Regions from separate parts of the Streptomyces sp. NPDC050535 genome, predicted to be linked through region 3. Evidence: riboswitches for the same ligand, from Rfam matches in the RefSeq annotation. Region 3 holds a riboswitch; each other region holds the start of a gene.
The links. A riboswitch is a leader RNA that binds a small molecule or an ion and turns the genes downstream of it on or off. The one in region 3 is predicted to bind thiamine pyrophosphate.
Positions count from the first base shown of each region.

Region 1 (4,715 bases), on a different contig from region 3:
GCATCAAGGCGCCCCTCGTGCCGCTGGCGCTCGGCGGTGCGGCGATGGTCGTCTCCGGTTACGTACGGGGCGCCGAGGGCGCCTGGGTGGCGATGGCACTCACCGCGCTGGCCGTCCTGGTCTGGCGTATGACGGAGCCTCCTGAGGGTTACCTCAAGGACGTCACGGCCGGCGTTTTCGCGGCCTTCTACATCCCGTTCCTGGCCACGTTCGTCGCGCTGATGCTCGCGGCCGACGACGGTTCACGGCGGGTGCTCACCTTCCTGCTGCTCGCCGTGGTCAGCGACACCGGCGCGTACGCGATCGGCTGGCGCTTCGGCAAGCACAAGCTGGCGCCGCGCATCAGCCCCGGCAAGACCCGCGAGGGCCTGCTCGGAGCGGTCACCTTCGCGATGGCGGCGGGTGCGCTGTTGATGGAGTTCCTGATCGACGACGGCACCTGGTGGCAGGGACTGCTCCTCGGCCTCGCGGTCGCGGCCAGCGCCACGCTCGGGGACCTCGGCGAGTCCATGATCAAGCGGGACCTCGGCATCAAGGACATGGGCACGCTGCTGCCGGGACACGGCGGCATCATGGACCGGCTGGACTCCCTGCTGCCCACGGCTCCGGTCGTGTGGCTGCTGCTGGTGCTCTTCGTCGGGTCCGGCTGACCTGCGGGTTCGTCGTTCGGGGGCTCGTTGTCCACAGGGCGGCGAGCCCCTGTTCCTATGTCTGCGACACTGGTACGGCCATGCCTAATCCTGGAGAACTTACATTCGTCGCCCCGCGCGGAGCCAAGAAGCCGCCGCGGCACCTTGCCGATCTCACGCCTGCCGAGCGTAAAGAGGCCGTTGCCGCGGTTGGTGAGAAGCCGTTCCGTGCCAAACAGCTCTCGCAGCACTACTTCGCGCGGTTCGCGCACGATCCCGAGCAGTGGACGGACATTCCGGCCGCCTCGCGCGGGAAGCTCCAGGAGGCGTTGCTTCCCGAGCTGATGACGGTGGTGCGGCATCTGTCGACCGACCAGGAGACCACCCGCAAGACCTTGTGGCGGCTCTTCGACGGGACGCTCGTCGAGTCCGTGCTGATGCGGTACCCGGACCGGGTGACCATGTGCATCAGCTCGCAGGCCGGCTGCGGGATGAACTGCCCGTTCTGCGCGACCGGGCAGGCCGGGCTCGACCGGAACCTGTCCACCGGCGAGATCGTGCACCAGATCGTGGACGGCATGCGGTCGCTCAGGGACGGCGAGATCCCGGGTGGTCCGGCGCGGCTCAGCAACATCGTCTTCATGGGCATGGGCGAGCCGCTCGCCAACTACAAGAGGGTGGTCGGAGCGATCCGCGCCCTCACCGACCCCGAGCCCGACGGGCTCGGCCTGTCGCAGCGGGGCATCACCGTGTCGACCGTCGGGCTTGTCCCGGCGATCAACCGGTTCTCCGACGAGGGCTTCAAGTGCCGCCTCGCCATCTCCCTGCACGCGCCCGACGACGAGCTGCGTGACACCCTCGTCCCCGTGAACACGCGGTGGAACGTGCGGGAGGTGCTGGACGCCGGCTGGGAGTACGCGGCCAGGTCGGGGCGCCGGCTCTCCATCGAGTACGCGCTGATCAGGGACATCAACGACCAGGCATGGCGTGGTGACCGGCTCGGGCGGATGCTCAAGGGCAAGCCCGTGCACGTCAACCTCATCCCGTTGAACCCCACGCCGGGTTCGAAGTGGACCGCCTCGCGGCCCGAGGACGAGAAGGCGTTCGTCGACGCGATCGCGGCCCACGGGGTGCCGGTCACCGTCCGGGACACCCGTGGCCAGGAGATCGACGGGGCGTGCGGACAGCTCGCGGCCACCGAGCGGTAACCTGGCGGGGAACAACCGCGAAATCCACATCTTCATATTCCGACAGGGGAGCGCCACAGCGCTGAGAGTGCGGCAGCCGGGTCACCGGTGGGCCGCAGACCCTCAGAACCTTGCCCAGGTCATTCTGGGTAGGAAGTTCGGTCAATACTCAAGCTGTTGCGCCCTGCCCCGGCACCTCCGACAGGTTCCGGGGCAGGGCCGCGTCTCTTCCTGGTCATCCCAGGAGGAATTCAGTGAGCAAGAAGAAGACGATCACGGCCGTCGGTCTCGTCGGTCTGGGGCTGGGGCTCGTCACGCTCTCCGGGTGCGGCTCGACAGAGTCAGGTTCCGGAAGCGGCGGTGACTCCAAGACCGTGACCCTCGTCAGTCATGACTCCTTCACGTACTCCAAGGACGTGCTGAGCGCCTTCGAGAAGGAGTCCGGGTACACGGTCAAGGTGCTCAAGGACGGCGACGCCGGGCAGGCCGTCAACAAGGCGATCCTCACCAAGGACAACCCGCAGGGCGACGTCTTCTTCGGCGTCGACAACACCCTGCTGTCCCGGGCGCTCGACAACGGGCTCTTCCAGTCGTACGAGGCCAAGGGCTCGGACCAGATCCTCCCGGAGTACCGGGTCGACGGGGACGAGCACCGGGTCACGCCCATCGACACCGGCGACATCTGCGTCAACTACGACAAGGCCTACTTCACCGAGCACAAGCTGGCTCCGCCGGCGTCCTTCGCCGATCTCGTCAAGCCCGAGTACAAGAACCTGCTGGTCACCGAGAACGCCTCGACGTCCTCGCCCGGCCTCGGCTTCCTGCTGGGGACGGCGGCGAAGTACGGCGACGACGCCTGGCAGGACTACTGGACGAAGCTCAAGGCCAACGGCGTCAAGGTCGTCGACGGCTGGGAGCAGGCCTACAACGAGGAGTTCTCCGGGTCGGCCGGAGGCAAGAAGGCCAAGGCGGACCGGCCGCTGGTCGTCTCGTACGCCTCCTCGCCACCCGCCGAGGTCATCTACGCCGACCCGAAGCCGAAGACCGCGCCGACCGGCGTCGCGGCCGGCACCTGCTTCCGGCAGGTCGAGTACGCGGGGCTGCTGAGCAACGCCGGGAACACCAAGGGCGGTGAGGCTCTCCTCGACTTCCTGATCACCAAGAAATTCCAGGAGGACATGCCGCTGAACATGTTCGTGTACCCGGTGGTCGAGGGGGCCACGGTGCCGGCCGAGTTCACGGAGTTCGGTCCGCAGGCCAAGGACCCCGAGACCATGGACCCGGCCAAGGTCGCCGACAACCGTGACCAGTGGGTCAAGTCGTGGACCTCACTCGTACTGAAGTAACGCCCCGGGTGCGCGGGAAGTCCCGTCGGGGAGGCGCGGCGCGGCTCGGGCTCATGGCCCTGCCCGTCGCGTTCTTCGGCGTCTTCTTCGCCTACCCGGTGGCGGCGATCGTGGCCCGCGGTCTCAAGGTCGACGGGGTCTGGCAGTTCGGCCGGATCCGGGATGTCCTCGCGCAGTCCGACATCCGGCACGTGCTGTGGTTCACCACCTGGCAGGCGCTCGCCTCGACCGCGCTCACGCTGCTGATCGCGCTCCCCGGCGCGTATGTTTTCGCGCGCTTCGATTTCAGGGGCAAGCAGATCCTGCGCGCGGTGGTGACCGTGCCGTTCGTGCTGCCGACAGTCGTCGTCGGGACAGCGTTCCTCGCCCTCGTCGGCCGGGGCGGACTCCTGGACGAACTGTGGGGCGTACGGCTCGACACGACCGTCTGGGCGATCCTGCTCGCCCATGTCTTCTTCAACTACGCGGTCGTCGTCCGCACGGTCGGCGGTCTCTGGTCGCAGCTCGACCCGCGACAGGAGGAGGCCGCCAGGATGCTCGGCGCCTCCCGGTTCGCGGCCTGGCGGAAGGTGACGCTGCCGGCCCTGAGCCCGGCCGTGGCCGCCGCCGCGCTGATGGTCTTCCTCTTCACGTTCACCTCCTTCGGTGTGGTGCAGATCCTGGGCGGTCCCACCTTCTCGACTCTCGAGGTCGAGATCTACCGGCAGACCTCGGAGATCTTCGACCTCTCCACGGCGGCGGTGCTGACGATCATCCAGTTCGTGGCGGTGGGCGCGATCCTCGCCGTGCACGCCCGGACCGTACGGCGCCGGGAGACCGCCCTGCGTCTGGTGCCCCCGGAAGTGACCGCCCGCCGGCCGAGCGGGGCCGGGCAGTGGGCGCTGCTCGCCGGAGTGCTCGCGACCATCGCCGTGCTTCTCGTGCTGCCGCTCGGCGTGCTGGTCCAACGGTCCCTGGACGCGCCCGACTTCGGGTATTACCGGGCTTTGACCTCGGATGACAGCGGTATCTTCCTCGTCGCGCCGATCGAGGCGATCGGCAACTCCCTGGAGTACGCGCTCGCCGCCACCGCCATCGCCGTGCTGATCGGCGGTCTGGCGGCCGCGGCCCTCACCAGGCGGGCGGGCCGTCTCGTACGAGGCTTCGACGCGCTGCTGATGCTGCCGCTCGGCGTGTCGGCGGTGACCGTCGGGTTCGGGTTCCTGATCGCGCTCGACGAACCGCCGCTCAACCTCAGAAGCAGCTGGATCCTGGTGCCGCTCGCGCAGGCGCTCGTCGGTGTGCCCTTCGTCGTACGGACGATGCTGCCCGTGCTGCGGGCGGTGGACGGGCGGCTGCGGGAGGCGGCGGCGGTGCTCGGGGCGTCTCCGTGGCGGGTGTGGCGCGAGGTCGATCTGCCGATGGTGCGGCGTGCGCTGCTGGTCGCGGCCGGCTTCGCCTTCGCGGTGTCGCTGGGCGAGTTCGGGGCGACCGTCTTCATCGCGCGGCCCGACAACCCGACACTGCCGGTCGCCGTGGCCCGGCTGCTCGGGCGCGCGGGTGACCTCAACTAC
Region 1 is NZ_JBITHE010000008.1:230,499-235,213, forward strand. It holds gene ACIBLC_RS20300 (phosphatidate cytidylyltransferase) at 1-650, shown strand, start outside; gene rlmN (23S rRNA (adenine(2503)-C(2))-methyltransferase RlmN) at 731-1,837, shown strand; TPP riboswitch at 1,872-1,990, shown strand; gene ACIBLC_RS20310 (thiamine ABC transporter substrate binding subunit) at 2,071-3,162, shown strand; gene ACIBLC_RS20315 (ABC transporter permease) at 3,138-4,715, shown strand, end outside.
Region 1: it holds a riboswitch for thiamine pyrophosphate, as region 3 does, so the genes downstream of both, ACIBLC_RS20310 (thiamine ABC transporter substrate binding subunit) here and thiC (phosphomethylpyrimidine synthase ThiC) in region 3, are expected to answer to the same signal.

Region 2 (4,715 bases), on a different contig from region 3:
GGTGAGTGTACGAGCCGCCACTGTCACGCCCCACCCGTTCGGCCCATACCGGCGCCGGACTGCAGCCGACCTGTGACGCACCTCGCACGCACCGGACCACTGGACGGAACCCCTAGAACGCCGGCCGCTCCGGATCCAGCCGGGCCAGGCCCTCCGCCGGGGAGGACGCCTCGGCGAAGTGCCGCCGGGGAATCCGGCCCGCGCGGAAGGCGAGCCGCCCGGCCTCCACCGCGTGCCGCATGCCCTCGGCCATGAGCACCGGCTCCTGCGCCCGTGTCACGGCCGAGGCGAGCATCACACCGGCACACCCCAGCTCCATCGCGAGCGCGGCGTCGGACGCCGTACCGGCCCCCGCGTCCAGAATCACCGGCACGCGCGCGTGCTCCACGATCAGCTGGAAGTTGTGCGGATTCCGGATGCCGAGACCGGATCCGATCGGCGACCCCAGCGGCATGATCGCGGCGCACCCGACGTCTTCCAGCTTCCGCGCGAGCACCGGGTCGTCGTTCGTGTACGGCAGCACGGTGAACCCGTCGTCCACCAGTGTCTCCGCCGCGTCGAGAAGCTCGATCGGGTCGGGCAGCAGCGTGCGCTCGTCGGCGATGACCTCCAGCTTGACCACGTCGGTGCCCAGCGCCTCCCGCGCGAGGCGGGCGGTCAGGACGGCCTCGCCGGCGGTGAAGCACCCCGCCGTGTTCGGCAGCACCCGGATGCCGAGCCGGTCGAGCACGGACAGCACCGAACCGTGCACGTAAGCGTTTACGCGCCGCATCGCGACCGTCGTCAGCTCCGTGCCGGAGGCGACGAGCGAGCGCTCCAGGACGTCGAGGCTGGGCGCGCCCCCCGTACCCATGATCAGCCGGGACGAGAAGGACGTACCACCGAGGACGAAGGGATCGTCGGCCATGGGTCAGCCTCCTTGGACGGCGGTGAGGACTTCGACGCGGTCTCCCTCGGAGAGGGACGTGGACGACCACCGCCCGCGCGGGACGACGGTCTCGTTGAGGGCGGCGGCGACGCCGGACGGGGCCGGGGTGAGCGCCGCGACGAGGGTGTCGAGAGCGGTGCCCGCGGCGATCCGCCGCCGCTCCCCGTTGACGAGGACGCTGACGAGGACGCTCATGCGGGCTGCTCCGTACGGGCCGGGCTGAAGCGCTTGGGCGTGAAGGGGCTTGCCACGTCCGGGAGTTCGCCGGTGGTCAGGACATGCGCCATCGTGTCGCCGGTGACCGGGGTCAGCAGGACGCCGTTGCGGTGGTGCCCGGTGGCGAGGAGGAGACCGTCGAGCTCGGTCGGACCGAGCAGCGGCGCGTTGTCGGGCGACGCGGGGCGCAGTCCGGCGCGGGTCTCGGTGAGCGGCAGCTCGGTGATCCCGGGAACCAGCTCATGGGCGTCACGCAGCAGCTCGTACACACCGCCCGCGGTCACCGTGGTGTCCCAGCCCAGCTCCTCGCTGGTCGCGCCGACCACGAGCTCGCCGTTCTCGCGCGGCACCAGATAGACCTGGCTGCCGCGCACCACGGCGCGCACGGTACGGCTCAGGAAGGGCGCGTACCGCTTCGGCACGGTCAGCCGCAGCACCTGCCCCTTCACCGGGCGCACGGGCGGCAGCACGGCCTCCGGAACGCCCGCGAGACGCCCGCTGAGGCTGCCCGCGGCCAGCACCACCTGCTCCGCCGACAGCTCGGTGCCGTCCGTGATGACGACTCCGGTGGCCCGGTCCGCCGCGACGGCGAGCCGCTCGGCCCACGTCCGGCGGAACACCACCCCGGCCCTTTCGCACGCCGTGACCAGAGCCTTCGCCAGCCGGCGCGGATCGACCTGGTGGTCGCCGTCGACGCGCAGGCCACCGCGTACGCCGGGCGCGAGCATCGGCTCCAGGCGACGGCACTCACGGCCGCTGAGCCACTCCGGGTCGAGCCCCGACCGACGTTGCAGGGCGTGCAGTTCGCGCAGGTGGGCACGGTCGTCGGCGTCCAGCGCGACGGCCAGGGTGCCGCACCGGCGGTAGCCGAGGTCCTGGCCGGTCGCCTCGGTGAGCTCGGCGGCGAAGTCCGGATAGCGCCGCGCGGAGGCGAGATTGAGGCCCAGCAGGGTCTGCTCGCCGTAGTGCAGTTCGGTGACGGCGGCGAGCATTCCGGCCGCGACCTGCGCGGCGCCGCCGCCGGGCTCGGGGTCGACGACCGCGGTCGTGAACCCGCGCTGCGCCGCCCGCCAGGCCGTCACCAGCCCGATGATCCCGCCCCCGACGACCAGGACGTCCGAGGTGTCTGATGCCTGGGGTGTGCGGGACGTGCGAGATGTGTGGAACGCGTCCGATGGTGTACGCGACATGGGCGTCCAGCCCCTCCCTTCGCCGGCATGACCCGGATCAGGTTCGTACGGTCGGAGGCCGTTCCAGCCTCCCTCTCAGCCCGGTGCGTCCGGACTCCCGCGAGTGCCTTACGTTGGCCAGCGTAGCCCGCTGCCGTATGTCTCAGTAAGGGAGCCTCCGCCCATGGCCCGTTCGCTCGACGGCCTCGTCCTGGCCCCGGTCGCCGACCAGGCACCCGGACAGGTGGGTACCCGCACCCGCTTCACCTACCGCGAGCGGGAAGGCGTGATCTGGGCCGACTACGCGGGCGGCGACGTCGTACGCGGGCACCTCGTGGGCACCCGCGAGGGCGACCGTCTCGACTTCCGGTACGTACAGCTCAAGCACGACGGCAGCACCTCCTCGGGGCACTGCGTGTCGCGCGTGACGGAGCTGCCCGACGGGCGCGTACGCCTGGAGGAGACCTGGGAGTGGGAGTCGCAGCGCGGCAGCGGGACCAGCGTCGTGGAGGAGACCGGGGCGGGCGACGCCGAGCAGGTCGTGGCGGGCGGTGTGGAGCAGGTCACCGAGCCCGCCCCCTGACTGACAATCTGTCAGCTGACTATGGTGATCAGGTGACCGAGAAGACGCGGGTTCAGGAGCGGGCGGTACGACAGGTCGTCATCGTGGGTGCCGGCATGGCGGGCGTGCAGACCGCGGTCGCCCTGCGGGAACAGGGCTTCGCCGGCGACGTGACACTGATCGGCGCGGAACCGCACCAGCCGTACGACCGGCCACCGCTGTCCAAGGCCGTGCTGCTCGGCAAGACCGAGGGATCCGCCTTCGATGTCGATTTCGAGGCACTGGGCATCGCACTGCGGCTCGGCAACGAGGCGCTCGGTGTACGCCCCGGGGACCACGAACTGGACACCGACACCGGCCCGGTGCCGTACGACGCCCTGGTCATCGCCACGGGCGCGGAACCCATCCGGCTGCCGGGCACGGAGGGTGTCCCCGGGGTTCATCTGCTGCGCACCCTTGACGACGCCGAGCGGCTGCGCCCCGTGCTCGCCCGGCAGCACGACATCGTGGTGGTCGGGGCGGGCTGGATCGGCGCCGAGTTCGCCACCGCCGCGCGTGAGGCGGGGTGCGCCGTGACCGTCGTCGAGGCTGCCGACCGGCCCCTCGCCGGTGCGCTGCCCGCCGAGGTCGCCGCGCCTATGGCCGCCTGGTACGCGGACAGCGGGGCCTCGCTGCGCACCCACGCGCGCGTGGAGCGCGTCGAGCCGGGCGCGGTGGTGCTGGACGACGGCACCCGGGTACCCGCGGGCGCCGTCGTCGTCGGCATCGGCGCGCGCCCCGCCACCGAATGGCTCAGCGGCTCCGGCATCGAGCTGGGCGCCCACCGCGAGGTCGTGGCCGACGACCATCTGCGCAGCTCCCTGCCGGACGTCTTCGCGGTCGGCGACTGCGCTTCCTTCCCTTCGGGGCGTTACGAGGGCCGCCTTCTGGTCCACCACTGGGACAACGCCCTCCAGGGCCCGCGCACGGTGGCGGCCAACATCATCGGCGAGTCCCCGGTGGCGTACGACCCCGTCCCGTACTTCTGGTCCGAGCAGTTCGGCCGCTTCGTCCAGTACGTCGGCCACCACGCCCCCGCCGACACCACCGTGTGGCGCGGCGACCCGACCGGCGCCGCCTGGTCGGTCTGCTGGCTCCACGACGGCCGACTGGTCGCCCTCCTCGCGGTCGGCCGGCCCCGGGACCTGGCCCAGGGCCGGAAAGTCATCGAGGCGGGCACCCCGATGGACCCGGAGCTGCTGTCGGACCCGTCGCGACCGCTGAAGACGGCGACGCTCACGCCGTAGCGGGGCCTGGTTCGCCGAGGGCGCAACCGCCGCGGGGCGGGCGATCCGGCAGCTCGGCGGGCGATTCGGCCGCGCGCCGACCCGTTCCTGACGGGGCTCGGCTACCGAGTGTCAGTCCGGGATGGCAGGCTTGTCCTGTGACCGAGATTGACGCAAAGATCGATGCTCTCGTCCCCGCCTGGCTCACTCTCCCCGACATCGCCGAGCAGTTCGGTGTCGAGGTGACCCGCGTCCGGCAGTTGGTCAGGGAGGGCCAGCTGATCGCCGTACGCCGTGGTGAGAACCGCGCGCTGCACGTCCCCGCCGCTTTCGTCGACGGGGCCGAGCAGAAGGTCGTCAAGGGCCTGACAGGCACCCTGACGCTCCTGCGGGACGACGGCTTCTCCGACGAAGAGATGCTCGAGTGGCTCTTCACCCCCGACCCGAGCCTGCCCGGCACCCCCGCGCAGGCTCTCAGCGAGAATCGCGGCACGGAGGTGAAGCGTCGCGCCCAGGCGCTCGCCGTCTGACCTGAACAGACCGTCCGACGTTCGGACCACGGCGGCCATGGACCA
Region 2 is NZ_JBITHE010000009.1:55,566-60,280, forward strand. It holds gene ACIBLC_RS21115 (thiazole synthase) at 113-907, opposite strand; gene thiS (sulfur carrier protein ThiS) at 911-1,123, opposite strand; gene thiO (glycine oxidase ThiO) at 1,120-2,334, opposite strand; TPP riboswitch at 2,332-2,445, opposite strand; gene ACIBLC_RS21130 (hypothetical protein) at 2,498-2,896, shown strand; gene ACIBLC_RS21135 (NAD(P)/FAD-dependent oxidoreductase) at 2,992-4,161, shown strand; gene ACIBLC_RS21140 (Rv2175c family DNA-binding protein) at 4,299-4,670, shown strand.
Region 2: it holds a riboswitch for thiamine pyrophosphate, as region 3 does, so the genes downstream of both, thiO (glycine oxidase ThiO) here and thiC (phosphomethylpyrimidine synthase ThiC) in region 3, are expected to answer to the same signal.

Region 3 (4,715 bases):
GACCGCCTCGCAGGTACAGCTCACCGCCGATGAACGCCGTCTCGCTCGTGGCCTCCATCTCGAAGTACGCGAGCTCGCTCCGCGTCCCGGCGTCGAGCAGCCGCAGTGTCAGCCCGGACAGCTCACCGAAGGTGCCCCCGTCTGCCGAGGCACACAGGACGACCCGCTCGATGTCCGGCTCCAGGGCACGCAGGTCCACCTCGACCGTGTCTGTCGTGACACCGGAGGCCTGCTGCTTCCCGAGGTGTCGTACGGCACGGGAGGCGTGCTGCGGCTGGTTGTAGAAGACGAAGTCCGCGTCGTCCCGCACCCGTCCACCCGCACCGAGCAGCAGCGCCGAGGCGTCGGCGTCCGGCGCGCCGGGCGCCCCGGACCAGCCGAGCACGGCGTGTACGGCCCCGGCGTCGACCGGAAGATTGGCGCCCTTGCTCATCGATGTGGATGTCATGCGCCAAGTCTGCCGAGAGAACCCGTCCGTATGGCAACGCCTGGACCGGTTGTCGGTACAACGCCTGGTACAGCTGTCGGTACAACGTCTCGACCGGCTGTCGGAACGTCGTCGGTGGTTTCCGTGCGGCCTTCGTGCCGTATCCGTGTCAGCACGTCGGCCTTCTCCGCGCCCCCGGCCGTGGTGACCGGGTCCGGGGGCGCGGAGAAGGAACGGGTGCCGCTTCCGGGTCAGTCCGCCATCGGCAGGTACACCCGGTTCCCGCTCGCCGCGAACTCCTTCGACTTCAGCAGCATCCCCTCGGCGACCTCCTCGGCGGACGCTCCCGCGGCGGCCGTGCCACCGAACTGCTCCGTGATGCTGTGGCTGATCTTCATCGAGCAGAACTTCGGCCCGCACATGGAGCAGAAGTGAGCCGTCTTGGCGGGCTCGGCCGGCAGCGTCTCGTCGTGGAACTCCCGTGCCGTGTCCGGATCGAGGGCCAGGTTGAACTGGTCCTCCCAGCGGAACTCGAAGCGGGCGTCGGACAGTGCGTCGTCCCAGTCCTGCGCGCCCGGGTGACCCTTGGCGAGGTCGGCCGCGTGGGCGGCGATCTTGTAGGTGATGACCCCGGTCTTGACGTCGTCACGGTTCGGCAGGCCCAGGTGCTCCTTGGGCGTGACGTAGCAGAGCATGGCCGTGCCCCACCAGGCGATCATCGCGGCACCGATGCCGGAGGTGATGTGGTCGTACGCAGGCGCGACGTCCGTCGTCAGCGGGCCGAGCGTATAGAACGGAGCTTCATCACAGATCTCCTGCTGAAGGTCGATGTTCTCCTTGATCTTGTGCATCGGGACATGTCCCGGGCCTTCGATCATGGTCTGAACATTGAAACGCTTCGCGATCCTGTTGAGTTCCCCGAGAGTCCTCAACTCCGCGAACTGCGCGGCGTCGTTGGCGTCCGCGATCGACCCTGGCCGCAGCCCGTCGCCGAGGGAGTACGTGACGTCGTACGCCGCGAGGATCTCGCACAGTTCCTCGAAGTTCTCGTAGAGGAAGCTCTCCTGGTGGTGGGCCAGGCACCAGGCGGCCATGATCGAGCCGCCGCGCGAGACGATGCCGGTCTTGCGGTTCGCGGTGAGCGGGACGAACGGCAGGCGCACCCCGGCGTGGACCGTCATGTAGTCCACGCCCTGCTCGGCCTGCTCGACGACCGTGTCCTTGTAGATCTCCCAGGTCAGCTCCTCGGCGCGGCCGTCCACCTTCTCCAACGCCTGATAGAGCGGCACGGTGCCGATCGGCACGGGGGAGTTGCGCAGTACCCATTCGCGGGTGGTGTGGATGTTGCGGCCGGTGGACAGGTCCATGACCGTGTCGGCGCCCCAGCGGGTCGCCCAGGTCATCTTGTCCACCTCCTCCTCGATGGAGGAGGTGACCGCGGAGTTGCCGATGTTGGCGTTGACCTTCACCAGGAACCGTTTGCCGATGATCATCGGCTCGATCTCCGGGTGGTTGACGTTCACGGGCAGTACCGCGCGTCCGGCGGCGATCTCCTCGCGTACGACCTCCGCCTCGACGTTCTCGCGGACCGCCACGAACTCCATCTCGGGCGTGATCTCGCCGCGACGGGCGTAAGCGAGCTGTGTCACGGCCTGTCCGGAGCGGCCCCGGCGCGGCTGGCGCGGCCGGCCAGGGAAGACCGCGTCGAGGTTGCGCAGGCCACCGCGCGGTGAGGTGTGCTTGATCCCGTCGTCCTCGGGGCGGACCGGGCGGCCCGCGTACTCCTCGGTGTCGCCGCGGGCGATGATCCAGTTCTCGCGCAGCGGCGCCAGGCCCCGGCAGACGTCGGTGTCGACGGCCGGATCGGTGTACGGGCCGGAGGTGTCGTACAGCGTGACGGACTGCCCGTTGGTGAGGTGTACCTGACGGACCGGCACCCGCAGATCGGGGCGCGACCCTCCGGCGTACGCCTTGTGCCAGCCGATGGACCGCCCGGCCTCACCGTTCGGCGACGGGGAACCAGCCCCGTCCGTCTGACTGGAGGCAGGCGTGCCTGTTACGTCCTTGTTGGTCATGAGACCTACTCCCTACGCCGGCATTACCCGGTAACAGGTTCGGCGGTCGACGCAGCGGCTTCCGTCTGGCCGATGTTTCATGTGAAACATCGCTACGACGAAGGTCAGCGCCCTCTCAGCCCGGTGCTCCGAGCTCCCGCGTGTGCAAAGGTGCCTCCACGCTAGCGTCACATCGGGCGCGCTGAACAGTGGGCCCCGTGCGTTCTTGCGATGATCGGTCGGTGACCACGACGCAGCAGCCTCCTATTCCGCCGTCCGAGCCGCCGCACGGACATGGCCCCGGCGACGGACACGGTCCGGGCGGTGGCGGGGGTCCCGGCGACGGCCAAGGACCGGGCAGCGGACGGGGATCCGGGGGCGGGCAGGGCCCGGGGGACGGCCACGGTCATTCGCACAGTCACAGCCATGGCCCCGCCGCTCCCGTCTCCAAGCACCTGCGCAAGGTCATCGGCGCGGTGCTGATCCCCTTCGCCGTCGCGGTCGTCGTGGGGCTCGTGGTGCTCTGGCCGGGCGGCGCACCCGGACACGAGCGCACCGGCGTCGGTTTCGACCGGCAGACCCAGCAGGCGACGGTCACCAAGGTCGACAAGGTGGACTGCGACTCCGCGAACGCCTCGGGGGAGACCCCGACCGGCGACACCTCCACCGCCGAGGGTTCCTCCGCGCAGCAGCAAGCGACGGGCGACTGCAAGAAGGCGACGATCCGGGTCGACACCGGCAGCGACAAGGGCCGTACGTTCACCGAGATCGTTCAGCCGGACCAGTCACGGCAGTTGCACGAGGGCGAGAAGGTCGTGGTCGCGTACGAGCCCTCCGCGCCCAAGGACCTGCAGTACTCCGTCAGTGACGTGAACCGCAAGATCCCGATGGCGGTGCTCGCCGGAATCTTCGCGCTGATCGTCGTCGCGGTGGGCCGGCTGCGCGGCGTCATGGCGCTGGTCGCGCTGGCCGTCAGCTTCTTGATCCTGACGTTCTTCATCCTGCCCGCGATCCTTCAGGGTTCGAACCCGTTGGTCGTGGCCGTCGTCGGGGCCAGCGCCATCATGCTGATCGCGCTCTACATGTGCCACGGCCTCTCGGCCCGGACATCGGTGGCGGTGATCGGCACACTGCTCTCGCTGCTGCTCATCGGCGTGCTCGGCTCGGTGTTCATCGACTGGGCCGCGCTGACCGGCAACACGGACGACAACACCGGTCTGATCCACGGCCTGTATCCGTCCATCGACATGAGCGGTCTGCTGCTCGCGGGCGTGATCATCGGTTCGCTCGGTGTACTCGACGACGTGACGGTGACGCAGACCTCCGCGGTCTGGGAGCTGCACGAGGCGAATCCGGCGATGGGCTGGCGGGGGCTGTACCGCGCGGGCATCCGGATCGGCCGTGACCACATCGCCTCGGTCGTCAACACGCTCGTCCTGGCTTACGCGGGCGCGGCGCTGCCCCTGCTGCTGCTCTTCTCGATCGCGCAGAGCAGCGTGGGAGCTGTCGCCAACAGCGAACTGGTCGCGGAGGAGATCGTGCGCACCCTGGTCGGGTCGATCGGCCTGGTCGCCGCCGTGCCGGTCACGACCGCACTGGCCGCCCTGGTGGTCTCCGCCGACCGTGCGGGGGGCGCGGTCCGGCCAGGGACTCCGGACGGCCCTGGGGAGCCTGTGGGGGCCGCCAGGACGCCGGTACGGGGTGGGAAGGGCCGCCGCCGCAAGCACTGAAGTCCCGCGGCTTCCAGGCGACTTGCCGGGAGCCGTGCGGCCGCTGTCCGCTCCGGGGCCGCCTCGGAGGAAGCGTTACGCCACTCTGGACCGAGGGTGACCGCTCAGCCCGCGCTCTGCTCCTCCGCCAGGATGCGGTCCAGCGCCTCGTCGAGATGGGTGTCGAAGTCGGCGAGGGCACGCTCCTGCCCGAGCGGCACCAGCTTGTCCGTCCGGTCGAGGAACGCCACGAGCGGCGCCGCACCGGACCGGAACAGCGCGTGGTCGCCGCCCACCTGAAGCCGGATCAGGACCTCGCCGAACGCGTCCGGGTCGGCGGGAGTGATGTGCACATCGCCGTCGCCACACGGCCGGCCCACGCCGTCGACCAGCAACTCCCGACCGAACGCCCAGGTCACGGGCGCGTCGCCGGGCAGATGAAAGGTCAGCCGCACCGCGTACGGATCACAGGTCTCGTATCGCAGTTCCACCGGAATGCGGAAGGAGAGCTCCTCCGACACCAGG
Region 3 is NZ_JBITHE010000005.1:304,998-309,712, reverse strand. It holds gene ACIBLC_RS14535 (VWA domain-containing protein) at 1-448, opposite strand, end outside; gene thiC (phosphomethylpyrimidine synthase ThiC) at 679-2,502, opposite strand; TPP riboswitch at 2,495-2,652, opposite strand; gene ACIBLC_RS14525 (YibE/F family protein) at 2,724-4,211, shown strand; gene ACIBLC_RS14520 (SsgA family sporulation/cell division regulator) at 4,316-4,715, opposite strand, start outside.